DNA from 3 places in the Paenibacillus sp. 01T442 genome. Region 1 is predicted to be linked to each of the others. Evidence: riboswitches for the same ligand, from Rfam matches in the RefSeq annotation. Region 1 holds a riboswitch; each other region holds the start of a gene.
What was found. A riboswitch is a leader RNA that binds a small molecule or an ion and turns the genes downstream of it on or off. The one in region 1 is predicted to bind cobalamin.
Positions count from the first base shown of each region.

Region 1 (7,588 bases):
AACGCGGCTGCCAAGGGCTATAAGGCTATCTTGATTATGCCGGACAATATGAGCAAGGAACGCATAAATATCCTGAAAGCATACGGCGCCGACGTTGTTCTAACGCCAGCCGCATTACGGATGCCAGGTGCAATTGCTAAGGCTGTGGAGTTACGGGATCAAATCCCCGGAAGCTTTATCCCACAGCAGTTTGAGAATCCAGCGAATCCGAGCATTCATCGCATTACGACTGCACCTGAAATTTTGCAGCAAATGGAGGGCCGGTTAGATGCTTTCGTTGCTACCTCAGGAACTGGAGGTACGATTACGGGGACTGGTGAAGTGCTTCGGGAGCATTTGCCGAATATCCAGATTTATGTAGTGGAGCCAAAGGGGTCACCAGTACTGTCTGGTGGATGCCCAGGGCCACATAAGCTCGTGGGGACAAGTCCAGGCTTTGTTCCGGCTATTTTGAACACAAGCGTCTATGATGAGATCGTGCAAGTGGCGGATGAGGATGCCATCCAAACGATGAGGGATTTGGCGAGCAAGGAAGGTATCCTTGTCGGTCCTTCGGCTGGAGCCTCAGTATGGACGGGGATGCAGGTTGCAAGAAAGCTCGGAGCAGGAAAGCGAGTGCTTTGCATTGCACCAGATACAGGTGAGCGATATTTAAGTATGGATCTCTTTTAACTCGTGTACGAGGTGGAAAGGGGCGCTAGAGTCACTTGGATGGTTATCCAGTGGCTTTTTATTTTGCCAATTCTAGTGGAATTTTCGAATATAGATAAATATTCTGCCTTTCTTCCGCGATCAGTAATTGAATTAGGACAGCAATTCATTGTAAGATGAATGGATGAATGAAACATATCTCAGAAAGGTAGGTTTAACCATGGATACTTTGAAGCTTAAAATTCTCGATTTACTAAAGGAAGACGCCCGCAGGAGCGCGGATCTGATCGCCACCATGTTAGGAACGGCGGAGGCCGAAGTTGCGCGAGCGATAAGCGAGATGGAAGCGGATAAGGTCATTGTCAAATACGCGACAGTCGTGAACTGGAGCAAAGTAGATGACGAAAAGGTTACCGCCCTAATTGAAGTGCAAATTACGCCGGAGCGCGGGCGCGGGTTTGATGCGATTGCGGAACGGATCTATTTATATCCGGAAGTCAAATCGGTGTATCTCATGTCTGGCGCGTATGACTTGCTCGTTGAGATTGAGGGGAGCTCGCTCAAACAGGTGGCTTCATTCGTTTCCAACAAGTTATCGCCAATCGACCGTGTGCTTTCTACGAAAACGAATTTTATTTTGAAAAAATACAAACAAGACGGCATTATTTTCGAAGATCAGGAAGATGATCACCGAATGCTTGTTTCGCCGTAAGGGAGAGGTAGCGCTATGATCAAGGATGAGACTACGATTCAATCAAGCAAAAAATCGATGCAGGACTACCTCGCTCCTGCGGTACGTGAAATGAAGCCTTCTGGGATTCGGAAGTTTTTTGATCTCGTTAGCAATAGTAAAGAGGACATCATCTCACTAGGTGTTGGCGAACCTGACTTTTCCACACCTTGGCACGTTCGTGAAGCAGCTGTACATTCCTTGGAGCGCGGCAGAACGAAATATACGCCAAACTCTGGTATTCCTGAGCTCCGCGAAGCGATTGCAAACTATTTGTATACATCCTTTAAAGTGAAATATGAGCCTTCGAACGAGGTGCTTGTAACGGTAGGCGGCAGTGAAGCTATTGATCTAGCGCTGCGTTCACTAATTACACCTGGGGATGAGATTCTGATTCCTGAGCCTTGTTATATTTCTTACTCGCCAATCACGGCCATTAGTGGTGGTGTGCCAGTGGGTATCGAAACTTTTGCGAAGGATCAGTTTAAATTGACGGAAAAGGCACTTCGCGATGCGATTACGCCAAAATCCAAAATATTAATTCTATGCTATCCTAGTAATCCAACTGGCGGCATTATGACGTATGAAGATTGGCTCCCGATTGCCAAAGTTGTTGAAGAGCATGATCTGATTGTCATCTCCGATGAAATTTATGCGGAATTGACGTACGGCCAGAAGCATGTGAGCTTCGCAGCAGTTCCTGGGATGCAGGATCGGACGATTCTCGTTAGCGGATTCTCCAAAGCTTTCGCAATGACAGGCTGGCGGATGGGGTATGCTTGCGGTCACAGAGAGCTCATCTCAGCTATGACCAAGATTCACCAATATACGGTCATGTGTGCGCCTGTCATGGGGCAAGTAGCTGCACATGAAGCGTTGACGAATGGCTTGGAAGAGAAAGACCGGATGATTGAATCCTATAATCAACGGAGACGATTAGTTGTCAAAGGCTTCCGTGAAGTCGGACTTGAATGCCATGAACCACAAGGCGCATTCTATGCGTTCCCTAGCATTGTGGCAACAGGATTAACTTCGGATGAATTCGCACAACGACTTTTGTATGAGTCTAAGGTAGCTGCAGTGCCTGGTGATGTATTTGGTTTAGGTGGAGAAGGTTTTCTACGATGCTCTTATGCCTATAGTGTTTCCCAACTGAATGAAGCATTAGAGAGAATCGGTAATTTCTTACGGAAATTATAATATTCTTTGTAAATTCATATGTTCATAGGAGACGAAAACTGGTATTCTAAGAGTAAGGAGGGATGAGCATGGCTTTTATGGAATATCAGCTTACTAACTTTCAGAAGCAATTTCAAATTCGCGAGCAAGAGTTCGGACAGCGTTGGCTGACCAGAAATGCCAAGAAGCAAAATTCCCTAGCTTTACTTGAAGAAGAGATCCATACATTGAGACGTAAAATGGAACAGATGGTCATGGAAGGTCGAGAAATGACATCTGATGCGGTAGTTGAATTAAGTACGATACTGGATCAAAAAATAAATGAATATATGACATCTGGAAAGAAAAGTCGGTGAAAACCGACTTTTCTGGCGACTATCGATAAAGAGAGAGTACTTGACGGAGGGAAATACATACACATGAAAGCAAAATGGTTATTCGTTGTCATGCTAGGAATGATATTAATGCTTACAGCTTGTGGTGGACCGAAGGCAGATGTATCGGTATTTATGATGGGACCAAACGGGTTTCCAAGTGAAGCGGCGGAGAAGCTGGAAGTATCTCTGAAATCCAAGGTAGGCGAAATTCCTACAGTGAAGTTGAATACATCACCTATTTTTTCATTGGAAAAAATGATTGTTGAGCTTGCTGCTGGTGGTAACGGGATCTTCATCTTGGGAGAAGAGCAGTTCAAAGGCTTGAGCAACCAAGCAGGATTCGTTTCATTGGATAACATCATCAACCCTAAGGATTATCCAGATGGGGTTATCGAGATCAAAGAAGAAGGTAAGGCCGCGGAGAAGCATCTGTACGGCATTCCACTTACTGGAAACAAATGGATGAAAGAACAAGGCTTTGAAGGTAAAGGATTATACGCGTTCATTCCTCAGAATGCTCCAAAAATGGACGAGGCGCTGAAAGTTATCCAAATTATTGCGCAAAAATAAGCGAACATCTATAATCGACTAATAGCACCAATGTATAATTTGCAACTGTAGGTACTGGTAATATTCCAAATGGAACATTATTAGTTCAGGGGAAGCCGGTTAAAATCCGGCACGGTCCCGCCACTGTAATTCAGTCTTGTGAAAGTCTGGAGAGTCAGAATACCTGCCTATAGTGCCGATACAACATCCTTCGAGGAAAAGGATCGCGTTAAATCAGGAAGCAGCGCACGTAAGTTCGTTGCCATATACCGCGATTTATCGTCTCCTTCGTTCCTAGTGAACAAGGGGATTTTTTTTGGCTGTAAATTGAAAATAAGGAAAAGAGGGCTAAAGTGATGAAACAGAGCAATTTCAAAAGGGGTCTTATCTTAACATTAGCGGTTGCGACCGCGATCTCGTTAGCGGCATGTGCGAAGAAGGAAACAGAAATTACGGATCCATCGAAACTAGGTGGTGCGGGGACGAAGGCACCCGTAACGTCGGCAACTCCTGCCGCTGCGAAGAAAACGACGTATCCATTGAAAGTAAAAGATGTGACAGGTAAAGAGTTTACGTTCGACAAAGCGCCAGAACGAATCGCGTCGGTCTCGCCAGCAGAGACAGAATCGCTGTTTGCGATTGGACTAGAAGCGAATATTGTCGGTGTATCGGATTATGACGATTATCCGGAAGCAGCAAAATCGAAGCCGAAGCTAGGCAGCATTACGAAGCCCAATATGGAGGCAGTCATTGCTACGAATGCGAATATTGTTATCACTGGTGTTTCCATGAATGCTAAAACAGTGGATGACTTGCGTGCGATGAACATTAACGTGTTTAAAGTAGATCCCAAAACACTTGATGATGCGATCAATAATATTCAAACGTTTGGACTGATTACCGATCATCAAGAACAAGCGGAGAAAGTTGTCGCTAAAATGAAAGCGGATCGTCAGAAAGTTGTCGATGCTGTAAAAGATGTGAAGCAAGAGAATAAGAAAAAAGTGTATATGGAATTTGCCCCAGGCTGGACCGTAGGAAGCGGTGTGTTCATGGATGAATTAATTACCCTATCTGGGGGGATTAATGTTGCTGCGGATAAAGCAGGCTGGTATGAAATCAGTGAAGAGAAAATCATTCAACAGAACCCGAACGTGATCTTATTCGCAAACGGGATTGTTGATATCAAGAGCAAGAAGCCGTTAGAAGAAATTATTCGTACGCGCGGTGGGTGGGATGCGATTGACGCCGTGAAAAATAAACGTGTGATAGGTCTTGACCAGAACTCCGTAAGCCGCCCAGGTCCGAGACTGACGGATGGACTACTGGAAATGGCGAAAGGGATCTATCCTGAATTGGTGAAATAATGAAAAGAAAATTGATGTTTGGAGGAGGAGTAGGCGTTCTACTCCTTCTTCTTTCTATTGTGGTGAGTTTATCCATCGGGTCGGCACAGCTTCCACTTTCACAAATCGTGGGGATTCTAGCGAAGCATCTTCCTTGGATAGGAAGTCATGTCGAGGTGAACTGGCCGCAATCTTCGGAACAAATCATTAATAAAGTAAGAATCCCTCGCATGTTACTAGGTATTCTTGTAGGGGCTGTACTCTCCATAGCTGGTGCTGGTTTCCAAGGGGTTCTGCGCAATCCGCTTGCCGATCCTTACTCGTTGGGCGTATCTTCAGGAGCTTCTGTTGGGGCTGCAGTTCTTATTTATTTCGGGCTGCAGTTCGCTTGGTTCGGGCAATGGTCGATCCCCATTGTGGCTTTCGCGACGGGGCTTATTTCCCTGTTCTTGGTCTTGAAGCTAGCGATGATTGATGGGAAGCTAAAGATGGAAACGCTGATTCTATCCGGCGTTGTGATGCAAGCCTTTCTTGGGGCGTTTGTATCGTTCTTAGTTTCGATTTCGAACCAAACGGTGAATGAAATTATTTTCTGGCTCATGGGCAGTCTATCGATGCGTGGATGGGCATATACGTATATGATTTTACCTTATCTACTAATCGGTATAGTGATTCTGCTAAGCTATGCGAGATCATTAAACCTGCTGGCATTAGGAGAGCGTCAGGCTGCACATCTCGGTGTTCATGTTGAGCGTACGAAACTGATCGTACTCATCGCTTCGACGTTGATCACGGCTGCTGCCGTGTCTGTCGCAGGGGTGGTTGGCTTTGTTGGGCTGATCGTACCGCACTTGGTGCGACTGTTGGTTGGTCCGGATTATCGACTAATCATTCCTTTATCCGCGATCTGCGGTGGTATTTATGTGTTATGGGCGGACACATTAGCTCGAACTCTCCTAAGTCCTACGGAAATTCCTCTGGGAGTGATTACGGCGTTTCTGGGTGCACCATTTTTTGCCTATCTGCTCCATAAAGATAAGAAAACGTTAAGAGGTTGATCACGATGATTCAAGTGGAGGGGCTCTTTCAGAGCTTTCGAGAACAACAAGTGTTGGATAATATAAGCTTCGAGGTCGAGCAAGGGGAGTTTTTTGGGATCATTGGTCCGAATGGCAGCGGGAAATCTACATTACTGCGACTTTTATCCGGCATGGATCCGGTCATGCATGGCCATGTGCTTTTAAAAGGAAAAAAGGTATCATCGTATTCGCGCAAAGAATTGGCCAAATGGCTCGCTGTACTTCAGCAAGATGCGTTGCCGCCTGTTGGCTTCACGGTTCGTGAAGTCGTGGAGATGGGACGCTACCCGTTCCAAAATTGGTTAGGGGAAGATACGACTGAATCAGATGGACTCATTGATGCCATTATCACAAAGCTTGAGTTGGAAGGACTCGTAGATCGCACGATTGAGCGACTAAGTGGTGGGGAGCGGCAGCGTGTTGCACTTGCCAAGGTGATGGCTCAGCAGCCAAGCTTGCTCATGCTCGATGAGCCGACTACTTTTCTAGATATCGGTTATCAAATACAGATGATGGATTATATTCGTTCTTGGCAGCAGGAGTCGGAATTAACGGTTATAGCTGTTCTGCATGATTTGAATTTGGCTGCGCAGTATTGCACGAGATTGATGATCGTACATGAGGGGCGAGTAACCGCCATCGGAACACCTGCAGAAATTATTACAAGTACACAAATAGCTGAAGTATATGGAACAGAGCCGATTGTACTTAAACACCCGGTGAGTGATGTTCCACAGATTTTATTACAACCTGGGAATTAATAAAGGGCTGGAGGAAGTTGATAATGAACAATTTACATAACTTGATAAACGCGATTGAACCTATCCATCAAGAGGTGGCTCTGCAAGCCAATGACCATTTGAATCAATTGACGAAGCCGCAAGGAAGCTTGGGAAAGCTTGAGGATATCGCACGCCAAGTCGCTGGGATTACAGGTGAAGTGATGCCGACTTTTGAGAAAAAAGCGGTTATTGTCATGGCTGGTGATCATGGTGTTTGTGAGGAAGGCATCAGTGCCTTCCCGGCGGCAGTGACACCGCAAATGGTACTCAATTTCTTGTATGGCGGGGCTGCTGTAAATGTCCTTGCTAGACATGCCGGAGCAGATGTGGTTTGTGTAGATATGGGGGTTAATGCGGATTTGGAGCACCCCAATCTTGTCTCTCGCAAAGTTAGAAAAGGCACGCGCAACATGGCGAAGGAAGCGGCACTTTCTTTGGAGGAGACGACCCAAGCGATTGTAGCTGGCAGTGAAATTGTGGACGATTTGGTGGCAAAAGGGTACCGGCTTTTCGCTACGGGTGAAATGGGGATTGGCAATACGACGGCGAGCGCAGCAATCTTATGCGCACTGACGGGATTAGACGCTAGTATTGCTGTAGGTCGTGGAACCGGCATCGACGATGCGACTTGGCTGCATAAGCAGTCGGTTGTGAGTACGGCGCTGGATGTGAATGGGTTGACTGGGCGTGGAGTAGGTGCGAGTGCAAGTGCAAGTGCAAGTGCAAGTGCAAGTGCGAGTGCAAGTGTGAGTGCAAGTGTGAGTGCAAGTGCAGAAGAAGGGTCAAGTGGTGATTATGCACTTGAGGTGTTGAGCAAAGTCGGCGGATTGGAGATCGCCGGTCTCGTTGGGGTAATTCTGGGCGCAGCGAAGCATCGCTGCCCGGTTGTCGTCGA
Region 1 is NZ_JBFTPF010000023.1:27,467-35,054, forward strand. It holds gene cysK (cysteine synthase A) at 1-672, shown strand, start outside; gene AC1DLM_RS18580 (Lrp/AsnC family transcriptional regulator) at 872-1,363, shown strand; gene AC1DLM_RS18585 (aminotransferase class I/II-fold pyridoxal phosphate-dependent enzyme) at 1,379-2,581, shown strand; gene AC1DLM_RS18590 (aspartyl-phosphate phosphatase Spo0E family protein) at 2,650-2,916, shown strand; gene AC1DLM_RS18595 (hypothetical protein) at 2,980-3,507, shown strand; cobalamin riboswitch at 3,540-3,692, shown strand; gene AC1DLM_RS18600 (ABC transporter substrate-binding protein) at 3,843-4,853, shown strand; gene AC1DLM_RS18605 (FecCD family ABC transporter permease) at 4,853-5,890, shown strand; gene AC1DLM_RS18610 (heme ABC transporter ATP-binding protein) at 5,896-6,672, shown strand; gene AC1DLM_RS18615 (nicotinate-nucleotide--dimethylbenzimidazole phosphoribosyltransferase) at 6,696-7,588, shown strand, end outside.

Region 2 (6,319 bases), on a different contig from region 1:
TTTCGAATCTCTTAACAATCGCGATGATCTTCGCTGCTTGATTATTGCTGCTGACTGGTGTGGCGACGTTGTTCGCAACGTGCCTGTTGTATTCAAGGCTTTGGAAGATAGCGGCGTTCCAACCGAGGTTCTCATTATTGAGCAAAATTATGATGTAATTGATCAGTTCTTAACAGGCGGCGGACGTGGGATTCCGATCGTCGTATTCACAGATACAGGCGGATTCTCGCTTGGGCACTGGGGGCCTCGTCCGAAAAACGTGCAAGCGGTTATGACGCAGTTCAAGAAAGAAAATCCAGATCGCGATGCGGCAGATTATAACGAAAAAATTCAAGTAGCCAGAGCCGAAATGGGCCGTCAATATGGCGAAGGTAACGGATATCATGCTGTTATTGTGAAGGAACTTCGTTCATTGATCGAGTCGTTCTAAAAGGTGAGGGTGGCATCACGATGATCAACATTCAATCCTTCGTCCTGGGTACGGTTCAGACGAACGCGTACTTACTGTCGAATCCAGAGACGAATCAAGGTATTATTATCGATCCCGGTATGAATCCGAAGTCGCTGATTAAGAAAATTGCCGACATGGATATCGTGGCGATTCTACTGACGCATGCGCATTTCGATCACATTGGGGGCGTTGACGAGATTCGTAAGCTCAAGGGCTGTCCGGTGTATATTCACGACCTAGAAGCCGATTGGCTGACGAATCCGAAGAAGAATGGCTCCGCTCGCTGGCCAGAACTTGGGACTTTAGTTGAGACGGACCCGGCAGAGTTCGCGCTGGATGAGGGGCAAGTGCTGGAGTTCCTGGGCATTAAGCTCAAGGTGTTCCACACCCCAGGCCACTCGCCAGGAAGCGTGAGCTTCTTGTATGACAAACACCTGTTCAGTGGTGATGTGTTGTTTAAACTATCGGTCGGTCGTACCGACCTGCTTGGTGGAGACAACAATACCCTGCTGGATTCCATCCAGGATAAGTTGTTCCTGCTGGATGACGACGTCATCGTCTACTCAGGGCACGGCGCCAAGACGACGATTGGCTTCGAACGTGAGAATAACCCATACGTGTAAGGCGATTAGGACTGCTCCCTCTGATGAGGGGGCGGTCCTTTTTGTGTATACGGATGGGGAAGAGGAGTAAGTCGAAATAATCGAGTTACAGGAAACAAGTGGAGAAGTAGCCGCTGTAAGTCGAAATAATCGAGTTACAGGATGAGCAAGTGGAGAAGTAGCCGCTGCAAGTCGAAATAATCGAGTTACGGGATGAGCAAGTGGAGAAGTAGCCGCTGCAAGTCGAAATAATCGAGTTACAGGATGAGCAAGTGGAGAAGTAGCCGCTGCAAGTCGAAATAATCGACTATCTCCAAATTATGCTCGTTCGCCCATGACACCCACCCAATTTATTTATAAACTGGGTATTTACCGTGTGCAACGTAGGTGCTTCCCCATAGACTGATGTTGTAAGCTATTCACCCAACTTCAACAATAACCTCTGAGTTAAACAGTAAGCCTGTGTAAGTCCCTTTTGGGAAAATATGAAGGAGGTGCTCTTCCATGGAATATGTTAAAGTTCCGAATTACCCAATGCAACCAATGCCAATGCCAATGCCAACCCCGATGCCAATGCCAATGCCTACACCGCTTCCAGCGCCAGCGCCAATTATGCAACAACCGATGCACAATAATATCCACCTGCACGCGTCCTACCAACAAACTGAATTTGTGTTCCCGAAACCGGTTCACACGCAAGCAGTTGCTTGCCCTCCGAAAAACAATTCGGCCGCTAGTATCTTAGTACTTTTCATTTTACTAGTTATTATTACGCGCAGCATTTGTAAATATTGATTTACGGATTGCTCGGGTAAAAAGAGAGGTAATCCCACGAGGCCTAGGGGTCTTGGTGGGGTTGCCTTTTTTTGTTTGTGAAAAAAAGGATTGTCTATTACGATGAAGTCATGTAAAATTCGTCATGATTACAAACAATTTCATAAACTAGCTTAATAGGTGCTTTCTGCTGAATCTAGCGGAAGCTTAAAAGGGAAGTTCGGTTCAATTCCGATGCGGTCCCGCCACTGTAACGCTGAGCTAACAATCATAGCCACTCTCGATAACAAGAGGGGAAGGAGATTGTACAAGCGATGAAGCGAAGCCAGGAGACCTGCCTGATAAGTAATGTATTTTTTTTCTCACGAGGATGGGAGGAAGATGTTTCTTTGCATTTGCCAAAAAGAGTGGTTAGTCGTTAGATTAACACGATTCTTACAAAGACATCTTTCCTCTGGAACTCGGGGAAGGGTGTTTTTCGTTTATCCACTATTTTAAGGAAGATGAAGGTGATTAGTTTGTTCAGTTTGATGATGAAAAAAGGGATTTCTGCTCTTCTAAGTTTGGCACTAATAACTTTATTGCTCGTCCCACAAGTTGCGAGAGCAGTCGATGCAAATCCAAGTACGAAATTAAATACAATGATTGCGGATACGGTCTCATTTTATGAGCAAAATCGGTCTAATCTCAACTCATGGTGGCAAATGGTTGCGCTATGGGGAGCAGGGGAAGATTTGCATAATGGTAAGTGGACGCTGCCTTCTTGGGAACAAAGTGATCCTGGTGATTTATTAGCAACCGATCATAGTACTTACCACATCAATTTAATCTTCGGATTGTTGGCCATGAATCTTGATCCTTCCCATGCATGGGAAACGAATCGTAATTTGTACGCAGAGTTAGCAGCTCAGCAAAATCCATCAACAGGTTCCTTCGGAGAATCTAATCGACAGATATGGACGATGCTTGCTCTGGATACAGGTAAGAAAAGGGGATACAACGTCGGGAGCTGGAACGATGCAGCCAAGGAGAAAGCGTTAAGTTACTTACTTAGCTTACAATTGTCTGATGGCGGGTTTGCTTTCTTTGGAAGTGAATCAGATACAGATATTACAGGGATGGCACTGCTAGCTTTAGGGAATTATCAATCGAATAGTGCTGCAGTAACTGCGGCTAACCGTGCTAAGGCTTTATTGAAGCAAAGACAATTAACTAATGCTGGCTTTGATTCCCCAGGTCAATGGGGCAATGGGGACAACTCCAACAGCTGGGCAACGTCTGTATCAGGTCTGGTGGCTATTAGAGAAGATGTATTGTCCCCAAACTGGGTCGTCAACAATCAAACAGTTGTAGATGCCGTTTATAACTTCGTGCTTCCAGATGGCACTTTTTCCTGGCAAGTGACAGATCTAAAACAGAACTTAATGGCAACAGAACAAGTATTGATCGCACTAACAGATATTCAGCAGAGTAAATCAGTTTGGCAGCGTTTAGCAGATAAGCCAAATTTAACTACCGTACAAATAAATGTTAATGGCATTAATAGTCCGATACTGCCACAACAGTCGATAACTGCAGCAGTCTATGGCAGTCAGCCGACAGCCATGGATGCTTTGAAACAAGTGCTCGAGAAGTCTAACATCAACTTTGTCATTCAAAACAGTAGTTATGGTCCCTATCTCTCCTCAATTGCAGGTCAAACTGCAGGAACTCTTGGCGGATACGACGGTTGGATGTACAAAGTTAACGGGGTATCACCGCAAGTCGGTGCAGCAGATTATATTTTAAACGACGATGATATCGTTACGTTTTATTATGGCCGTTGGCCTTCCATTGCGATCGCTTCGAATACGAACATCGGAATACTCAACCCTAGTTTGCAGATTAAACTAGTCGGCGACACGTTCACTTCTGGTGCTAATACCGCAGCGAATTGGAGTTTCGATCCTGGCACTACAGGTTTGACGATTGATCATATTACGCAAGAAAGCAATCAACAAGATCTTGTTATAACTTTTGCAGGTCAAGGTCAAACAGGAGCTCTTAAGCTCCAAGCATTGCCAGCAGCCTTGGTTAGTAACTCGGCAAGTAATAAGTTGACCATTCATAATGTGAGCACGACGAGTGATCAGATCGTCAATGTTGGTGCGAATGAGTCCAATGTATCCTTCTCGACGGATGATAATGATCCAGCGACGAACAAGATTACTCTTTCATTCACGACACCATTTTTGCCAGAGGTTATTGCTAAACGAGGCAGTACGGAGTTGGATATACCGGCTTATACAGAAGTTACATCAGTTGCGTGGAATAATAAGATTCAATTGCCAAGCATTCTGAGTACAACCGATAACTCTGTGACGAATAAAGTAAGTGGAGTACTTACCGGCAGTGGTAGTAGACTAGACAGTATCGATTCACGCATTAAAGTGGGTGGTGATAGCCGCATCCAGTTTAATCAACACGTTACACTGAAATTGAAGGGGATGGGTGATCGTAACGCCGGTTTCATAGATGAAAACGGTAATTTCACTGCAATACATAAATATGACAACAGCAACTATCGAAACGATGATGTGTATGCTTACAGTGAGAATGGCGACTTAATTATTAAAACGAAGCATTTCACGGAGTTCTTAGCCTTTAAATCGACGTTAGTAACAGCGCCTGGTCCTGGTGGTGGATCTGGACCTAGTACTACACAAAAGGTTACACTTTCTGTTGAGAAACGCTCTCTGGGTGAAGGAGATATCATTGCTCCAATAACGGTTACCTTGCAATCTGGCGATACAGCGTTTACGTTGCTACAACGGGTACTTGGTACCCAAAGTACTGCTCTGTCTTATACAGGTTCAGGTGCAAGCATCTATGTACAATCGATTGATCACTTAGGGGAGTTTGATAAAGGACAGCTAAGTGGCTGGATGTACTCCGTGAACGGGGTCTTTCCAAAATACAGCGCGGGTATCTACACATTACAGAATAACGACGTTCTTCGTTGGCAGTACACGAAAGATCTTGGGAAAGACATTGGTGAGGCATATACCCCGCCAGTAGGAGGGGGTAGTGGTAACGTTGTTAACCCTAATAACCCTGGTAAGCCTGCGGAACCTACGGAACCAACCGAAGAAACCAAAAACACACTGGCTACAAAATATGAAGATGCTGTTGCTATTTCCAGTTGGGCACTGGAAGCAGTAGCTAAAGTCACTACGTTGGGATTTATGGAAGGTAACGGAACTAATTTTGAGCCGAAACGCGAATTAACAAGAGCAGAGTTTGCGGCACTCATCGTCCGTTATACAGGAAGTGAGTTAGTAACTGGTGAGTTAGATTTTGACGATGTTAGCACAGAAGATTGGTATTTCAAGTATATCGTAACCGCGAAATCGAAGGGATTGATCACAGGGATTTCAGATCATGCCTTTGCACCGAATCAAACGATTTCCAGACAGGAAATGGCTGTAATTCTGGGTCGTTTACAAGGTGTTGCGATGGAGGGACAGCTAGCGGTTGACCTTAAAGACCAATCATTTGTTGCTGACTGGGCATTACCTTACGTTAATCAAGCTATTAAATCCGGATTATTGACAGAGGATAACGGATATTTCAACCCGTTGCTTCCTGTAACCAGAGAGATGGTCGCAGTGGTTATTATGAGACTGCACCAGCAGAAAAAGTAGAACGAGCTTTAACGAAGAAGGGGAGAAATCCTCTTCTTTCCCGGTCGGATGCAATTGCGCATTTGGACATAACAAACAGCACCCCAAAGGTTAGATACTAACCAATGAGGTGCTGTTTTTCTTTCACGAAACCAACCCATACTTCTCTTTAACTCGATCTAATTTTTCAAGCATAGGCCTTGCTAGGAAATACAGGAATATGACAGTTGCTATGGCATGAATCAAATCGAAGGGAACTCCTCGGATACACGCAAGTATAACTGCGCCAATTGTGGGTTTGGATCCTGTCATCACGACGGATGAGAAATTCATGATGATTCCATATATGAGAAATGTCGCTGATCCTCCAAATAGACAAAGAGCAATTCTATTTCTGCGTAAAATGCCTTTTTTGAACAGTGCTCCAGCAAGAAATCCAATGATCCCGAAAGCGAACATCTGCCAGGGTGTCCAAGGCCCTTGACCAAAAAAGTAATTCGATACAAAACCTGTGACTGCACCGACTAGAAAGCCGGTTTCAGCCCCTAATGCGATGCCGGAAAGAATAACAATCGCAACAACGGGTTTAAATTGAGGCACCATGAAGAAAGCCATTCTGCCAGTTACGCCAATCGCACATAGCACGGATATGACCACAAGCTCTCTTGCCAGCGGCTTTCGTCCCTCGAAAATCATCATAAACGGCAGCAGGGTTTCCAAAATGATAAGCATGCTAATAAAGTAGTATTTTCGATCGTCGAGATAATAAATACCAAACCAAATGGTTAACGGAATTAATAAAAGAATCATGAGCACGGCAGTCAATGTGC
Region 2 is NZ_JBFTPF010000001.1:32,441-38,759, forward strand. It holds gene AC1DLM_RS00230 (thioredoxin family protein) at 1-430, shown strand, start outside; gene AC1DLM_RS00235 (MBL fold metallo-hydrolase) at 451-1,074, shown strand; gene AC1DLM_RS00240 (hypothetical protein) at 1,558-1,848, shown strand; cobalamin riboswitch at 1,989-2,183, shown strand; gene AC1DLM_RS00245 (DUF4430 domain-containing protein) at 2,337-5,510, shown strand; gene AC1DLM_RS00250 (ATP-binding cassette domain-containing protein) at 5,634-6,319, opposite strand, start outside.
Region 2: linked by a shared signal. The riboswitch ahead of AC1DLM_RS00245 (DUF4430 domain-containing protein) and the one ahead of AC1DLM_RS18600 (ABC transporter substrate-binding protein) in region 1 are both predicted to bind cobalamin.

Region 3 (6,319 bases), on a different contig from region 1:
AATGTTCTGTACGTTAGCGCCCAGACCATGAACGAAATCCAGACCAAATCCCTTGACCGGCAATGAGATGATATCAGCATAGCGATCTACGGATTCAAAATACGTTTGAAGCATAATGTTTAGGTTTGGTACAGCTGCTGCGAAAGTTTCATATATGTTTTTAAGTCTCTCAATGTCTGCATCGCTTAACTTCGTTACGAGAATCGGCTCATCGATTTGTACCCATTGAACGCCTTCTGCTGCAAGCTCTTGAAGAATCTGTACATAAAGCGGGATCAATCGGCTCAACCAAGCGTCCGTTTCTGACTGACTGTACCCTTTGGATAGCTTCAAGAAAGTTAAAGGACCAACGATGACTGGCTTTCCTTCGATTCCGAGCTTTGCCTTCGCTTCCCGGTAAGCTGTTAATGGCTTGTTCTCCGTAATGACAGGTGAAGCTCCGTTCAGTTCAGGCACGATATAGTGATAATTGGTGTTGAACCACTTCGTCATTTCACTTGCTGTAGCATCTTTCGTTCCCCGTGCAACTCCGTAATAAACTGACAAGGGCACTGCGCCACCKTTGAAAGCAAAACGTTCTGGAATAATGCCAAACATAGCAGCTGTATCAAGAATATGATCATAATAGCTGAAATCGTTGACCGGAATAAGATCGATGCCTTTTTCCTTCTGCTTGCGCAAGTGATTTAGACGAATCTCCTGCAGTTGTAACTCAAACTCTGATTCTTCCAGCTTGCCGGCCCAGAAGGCTTCAAGTGCTTTCTTCCATTCTCTGTCAGCACCAATACGCGGATATCCCAAACTACTACTTCTTACCATTTAACAAAACTCCTCTGCAATCATTTGTTACACCAAAGATATCACAGAGGATTAGTTATAACGTAACTGGAATTATCTATATCTAGATATAGCTTAAAGCTATATGAGAAACACTTCTATCGAAGTACTTCGAGGATGAGCGACCGCGTTTTAAAGGTAGTTTTTATCGCCAATAATAATTTGTTCTTCCGAGTACCGGAAAATTATAAATTCTTATGTGGTTAGAATGCCATGGGGACAATTGCCTGGTGGAGTGCTGCTACGTAAGCTGCACCAAGCTTAGATAGCGGAATATGGCTATGGGAAATCCACCCGACATTAATCATTTCGTCACAATCCAAAGGTACGGGAATTATCTCATTTCCATTCAAATCTGAGCTCAATACCCCGGTTGATATGGTGTAACCATTCAAACCGATTAATAAATTGAATAGTGTAGCCCGGTCATTCACACGGATACTTTTCTGATGTGACATCGTACTGAGAATTTCTTCGGCAAAATGAAACGAATTGTACTCCCCTTGATCAAATGACAAATAGGGATAGTTTTGAAGTTGGTCAATGGTCACGATGGATTGCTTCGCGAGGGGATTTTTAATGCTGATAAAAATATGCGGTTTGGCGATAAATAAACTGTTGAATTGCAGATTCCCGCTTTTAAGCAGCTTGTTTATAACCTTTCCATTAAATTCGTTCAAGTATAAGATGCCAATCTCACTGCGCAAGTTCTTTACATCTTCAATAATTTCATACGTTTTGGTTTCACGCAGTGCTAGCTCATATTCATCCTGACCATATTCCGAAACCAGACTTACGAAGGCATTTACCGCAAAAGCATAATGCTGAGTCGATACAGAAAAATGCTGCGATGAAGGCTTCGCATTCAAGTATCGACTTTCCAATAACTCTGCCTGCTCGACGACCTGCCGCGCATAACTCAGAAATTCAACACCTTCCTTGGAAAGTGATATCCCTTTATTGGATCTTTCAAAGATGGCGATTTGAATTTCTTCTTCCAACTCCCGGATCGCATTTGAAAGGCTTGGTTGAGAAATGAACAGCCTTTTGGCAGCCTCATTAATAGATCCGCGATTTGCAACCTCGATTACGTATTTTAATTGTTGTAACGTCATGGATATCCCTCCTCCGACTATAATCCGAACCAGCATCTTACTTGATTTTGAATATTGTAACACACTAAATAAGAACTAATCTTCCATAGACAAACAATTAAACTGACTATATGATTAGACTAATTAAATAATTGATAGTTAAGGTGCATGCTTATTAGGAATAAGTAATGCTTAATTGGGAAGTCTGGTGCAAATCCAGCACGGTCCCGCCACTGTAAATGAAGAGCGACTCTATGAATTGCCACTGGTATGACTATACCGGGAAGGTTAGAGAAGCGTTGACGCATGAGTCAGGAGACCAGCCTTAATGTGTATTCACAAACTCTACGGAAGATGGAGGGGGTGCTTTTCTTGTTGTCTACTACCAATACTGACATCACAGCCCTTGATTCTTTCAAATCAAGGGCTTTTTCTAATGCTCATCAGACCATTTCAAGGAGCAGTCCAATGGACTGCTCCCTATCATTTTATTAACTTAGGAGGACAAAATGAAACTGTATCGTAGAATCTTCACCTTACTCATTGCTTTGTTCCTTTTTGCAAGCAGCGTAAGCATCGTTCACGTATCTGCGATGTCGAATCTGGCTGTGGACGTTGCTATAAAGGATACCGCTGAGTATCTGCTTGAAACTGTAAAGGAACCAGAAGTCGGTTCGATAGGCGGCGAATGGGCCGTTATCGGACTTGCCCGTTCCAGCTATGACGTACCTCAGAGCTACTACGACAATTATTACAAAGGCGTTGAAACCTACGTCAAAGAATTAAAAGGCAATCTTCACGATAAAAAGTACACCGAATACTCGCGATTGATTTTAGCCTTAACCGCAATTGGCGCAGATCCCACTCATGTTGCAGGCTATAATCTACTTACGCCGCTCGGGGACTTCGATAAAACCATCTGGCAAGGTATCAACGGTCCTATATTTGCATTAATTTCCCTTGACAGTGYCAATTACAATATCCCGATAAATCCAACCGCCAAAACGCAGGCTACTCGAGACATGTATATTGATGAAATCTTATCGAATCAGCTTCCGGATGGCGGATTTGCACTTTCAGGCGTGTCTGCAGATCCTGATATTACGGGTATGGCCTTACAGGCTCTAGCCAAATATCAAAATTACACGAAAGTAAAAACAGCTACGGAAAAGGCCATTAACCGTCTTTCCAAAATACAGGACAACGATGGCGGCTACGCAAGTTGGGGTGCAAAAACTTCGGAGAGCACCGTGCAGGTGCTGATGGCGCTATGTGAGCTTGGTATTACTATTGAAGATAGTCGTTTTATTAAGAATGGTCATACCATTGTTGATGATTTACTATCCTTTTATTCAAAAGGACAGGGATTTAAGCACACTTCTGATGGCAGCGGTGTAACGGGGATGTCGACAGAGCAGTCATTTTATGGGCTAGTGAATGTTCAAAGAATCCTCGCGAACAAGAGCAGCTTATATCGAATGAACGATGTCAAACAAGCTACCTCAGCAACGCCTGACAACACTAACGGCTTAATGAACAAACACAAGGATATACAAGTTATGCCTGTTACCGATGCGAATAAGACTTTCTCTGATATCGCTAACCATACCAACAAAGCAGCCATTGAATTCCTTTCATCTAGAGGAATTATTAACGGTATGACTGACACTGAATTCTCACCAAATCAAACAATGACGCGTGCCGAATTTGCGACCATAGTCACCAAAAGTCTAGGTCTACCTATGCAAAAGCAATCTAACTTCCATGATGTCGCTTCTACAGCCTGGTATGCGGACTATGTAGGCACAGCTTATTCTTATGGCATCGTAAGCGGAACGTCAGAGACCACTTTTACACCGAACAATACGATTACAAGGCAGGAAGCTGCTGTCATGATCGCCAATGCAGCTAAGCTCACTGGCATGGATACAAATTTGAACACAGTTGAAACGAGAGATATGTTAGCTCAATTTGGAGATTACATCCAAACAGCTGAGTGGTCGAGGGATGCGCTAGCTTTTAGCTATCGAGAAGGTATTCTATCGCAAGATATGCTGAATATTGAGCCCACTACAGCTGTCACTCGAGCTGAAATAGCCGAGATGCTCTACCGCTTACTCTCTGCTGCTAAACTTATTAAAGAGGCGAACTAATGCGATTAACGAAAAATAAAATAATTGCTGCGACGATCATAGTGATCGTCTTGGTGGCAGCTTTCTTCAGTAGCGGGATGCCGCGGCAGCAGGCAGATCCTACTTCTACTTCTGGACTTAGAATGAGTAGTCCCACAACGACGACCTCACCTTCAGTATCCAAACCTATGGAGCTAACGACACCTCCTGAAGAACTGAAAGATACTAAGTCTTCTGATCCCGCCGTGACGACGCCAAGCAACACCCCTGTACCTGCTCAACCTACGGAAGAACCCATGCCTATTGCGACTCAAGATGCTACACCGTTGAACAAGGAAACGCCCAAGCCAGCTACACCTGATGGAACCAAACCTACGCCAACCAAAGCGATGGAGCTTGACCCCAAGACAGGTAAAGACCAATACCTTACCGATCCTGTTCCTGAGGGGAAACCACTCCCTATCGAACCACAGAACACCAAAATTTCTGACAAGCAAATGACAGTGACGCTTTCGGTTAGCTGCCTAACGATTCTGGGCAATATGAAATTGCTTGATCCTGAAAAGGTTGAGCTTGTGCCGAAAGATGGCATTATTTTCAAATCACAACAGGTTACTTTTTATGAGGGAGAATCCGTATTTAATGTCTTACAAAGAGAGATGAAGAAGAATAAAATTCATATGGAATTTGTGAATACCCCTATTTACAATTCAGCCTATATTGAAGGTATCCATAATCTGTATGAATTTGATTGTGGGGAGCTATCCGGTTGGATGTATAAAGTGAACGGTTGGTTCCCTAACTATGGAGCAAGTCGGTATCCACTGAAACAAGGCGATGTCATTGAGTGGGTATACACGTGTGATTTAGGCCGTGACGTTGGGGATACGTATAATTCAACTGGCGGTGGCAAGCAATGAGGGATTCCTTTTCAAGCTACCACCCCCTGATTAACTTTTTGTATTTTACATTCGTCATCTTGTTCTCAATGATTTTCATGCATCCAGTAAGCCTAGTTATTTCCCTTAGCTTGGCCTTTGCCTATTCCATCTATCTGAACGGAAAGAAAGCAATCAAGTTCAACTTCGTCTATATGCTTCCTTTTCTTATCCTAACTGCGCTTATTAATCCTGCCTTTAATCACGAAGGGGTTACGATATTAACGTACTTGCATAACGGCAATCCGCTAACCCTGGAATCTATTACCTATGGTCTTGCAGCAGCAACTATGTTCATTTCCGTTATCTGTTGGTTTTCTTGTTATAACGCTGTTATGACATCGGATAAATTTATTTATTTGTTTGGAAAAATAATTCCAGCATTGTCGCTCATTTTTTCGATGGTGCTGCGTTTTGTACCCCGCTTTAAAGCTCAGATTACCATCGTTTCCAATGCACAAAAATGTATCGGTCGGGATATATCCACGGGTAGTCTCATTCGTAGAATCAAGCATGGTATTCGGATTCTATCTATCATGGTGACCTGGATGCTTGAGAATGCCATTGAAACCGCTGATTCGATGAAAAGCCGAGGGTACGGATTACAGGGAAGAACCGCATTTTCAATATTTACATGGGATAGCCGCGACAAAACTGCACTAATCGCTCTAGTTGTAAGCGGAGGTTATCTCCTGATAGGAGCTGTTACAAAGGCTATGTATTTCCGATACTTCCCTTCCATGCGAGGTGTAGGGCTTTCCATTTACAGTATCAGTGTCTTTACGACTTATGCATTCCTATGCGCAATACCGCTTATTATTAATATTTCGGAGGATATCAAATGGAAGTCTTTACAATCCGACAACTAACATTCTCCTATCCTGGATCCCCTGGGAATGCGTTACGTGACGTCACTTTGACTATAAAACAAGGCGAATTTATTACCATCTGTGGTAAGTCAGGTTGCGGCAAATCAACCCTCTTACGTCATTTGAAAACAGATCTTACACCGCACGGAGCACGAAGTGGCGAGATTTTATATGATGGGATGCCCCTTGAACATCTAGATCGACGTATACAAGTCGCTCAAATCGGCTATGTGCTGCAATCTCCAGACAATCAAATTGTGACAGACAAGGTCTGGCATGAGCTTGCCTTTGGACTTGAAAGTCTTGGATACAGTACACTAGAAATTCGTCGACGAGTTGCGGAAATGGCAAGCTTTTTCGGCATACAGGAATGGTTTCATAAATCGGTTACCGAACTATCAGGCGGTCAGAAACAGCTTCTGAATCTTGCTTCCATTATGACCATGCAG
Region 3 is NZ_JBFTPF010000001.1:40,078-46,396, reverse strand. It holds gene metE (5-methyltetrahydropteroyltriglutamate--homocysteine S-methyltransferase) at 1-819, opposite strand, end outside; gene AC1DLM_RS00270 (LysR family transcriptional regulator) at 1,041-1,952, opposite strand; cobalamin riboswitch at 2,077-2,273, shown strand; gene AC1DLM_RS00265 (S-layer homology domain-containing protein) at 2,441-4,084, shown strand; gene AC1DLM_RS00260 (DUF4430 domain-containing protein) at 4,084-4,983, shown strand; gene AC1DLM_RS00255 (energy-coupling factor transporter transmembrane component T) at 4,980-5,870, shown strand; gene AC1DLM_RS00250 (ATP-binding cassette domain-containing protein) at 5,843-6,319, shown strand, end outside.
Region 3: linked by a shared signal. The riboswitch ahead of AC1DLM_RS00265 (S-layer homology domain-containing protein) and the one ahead of AC1DLM_RS18600 (ABC transporter substrate-binding protein) in region 1 are both predicted to bind cobalamin.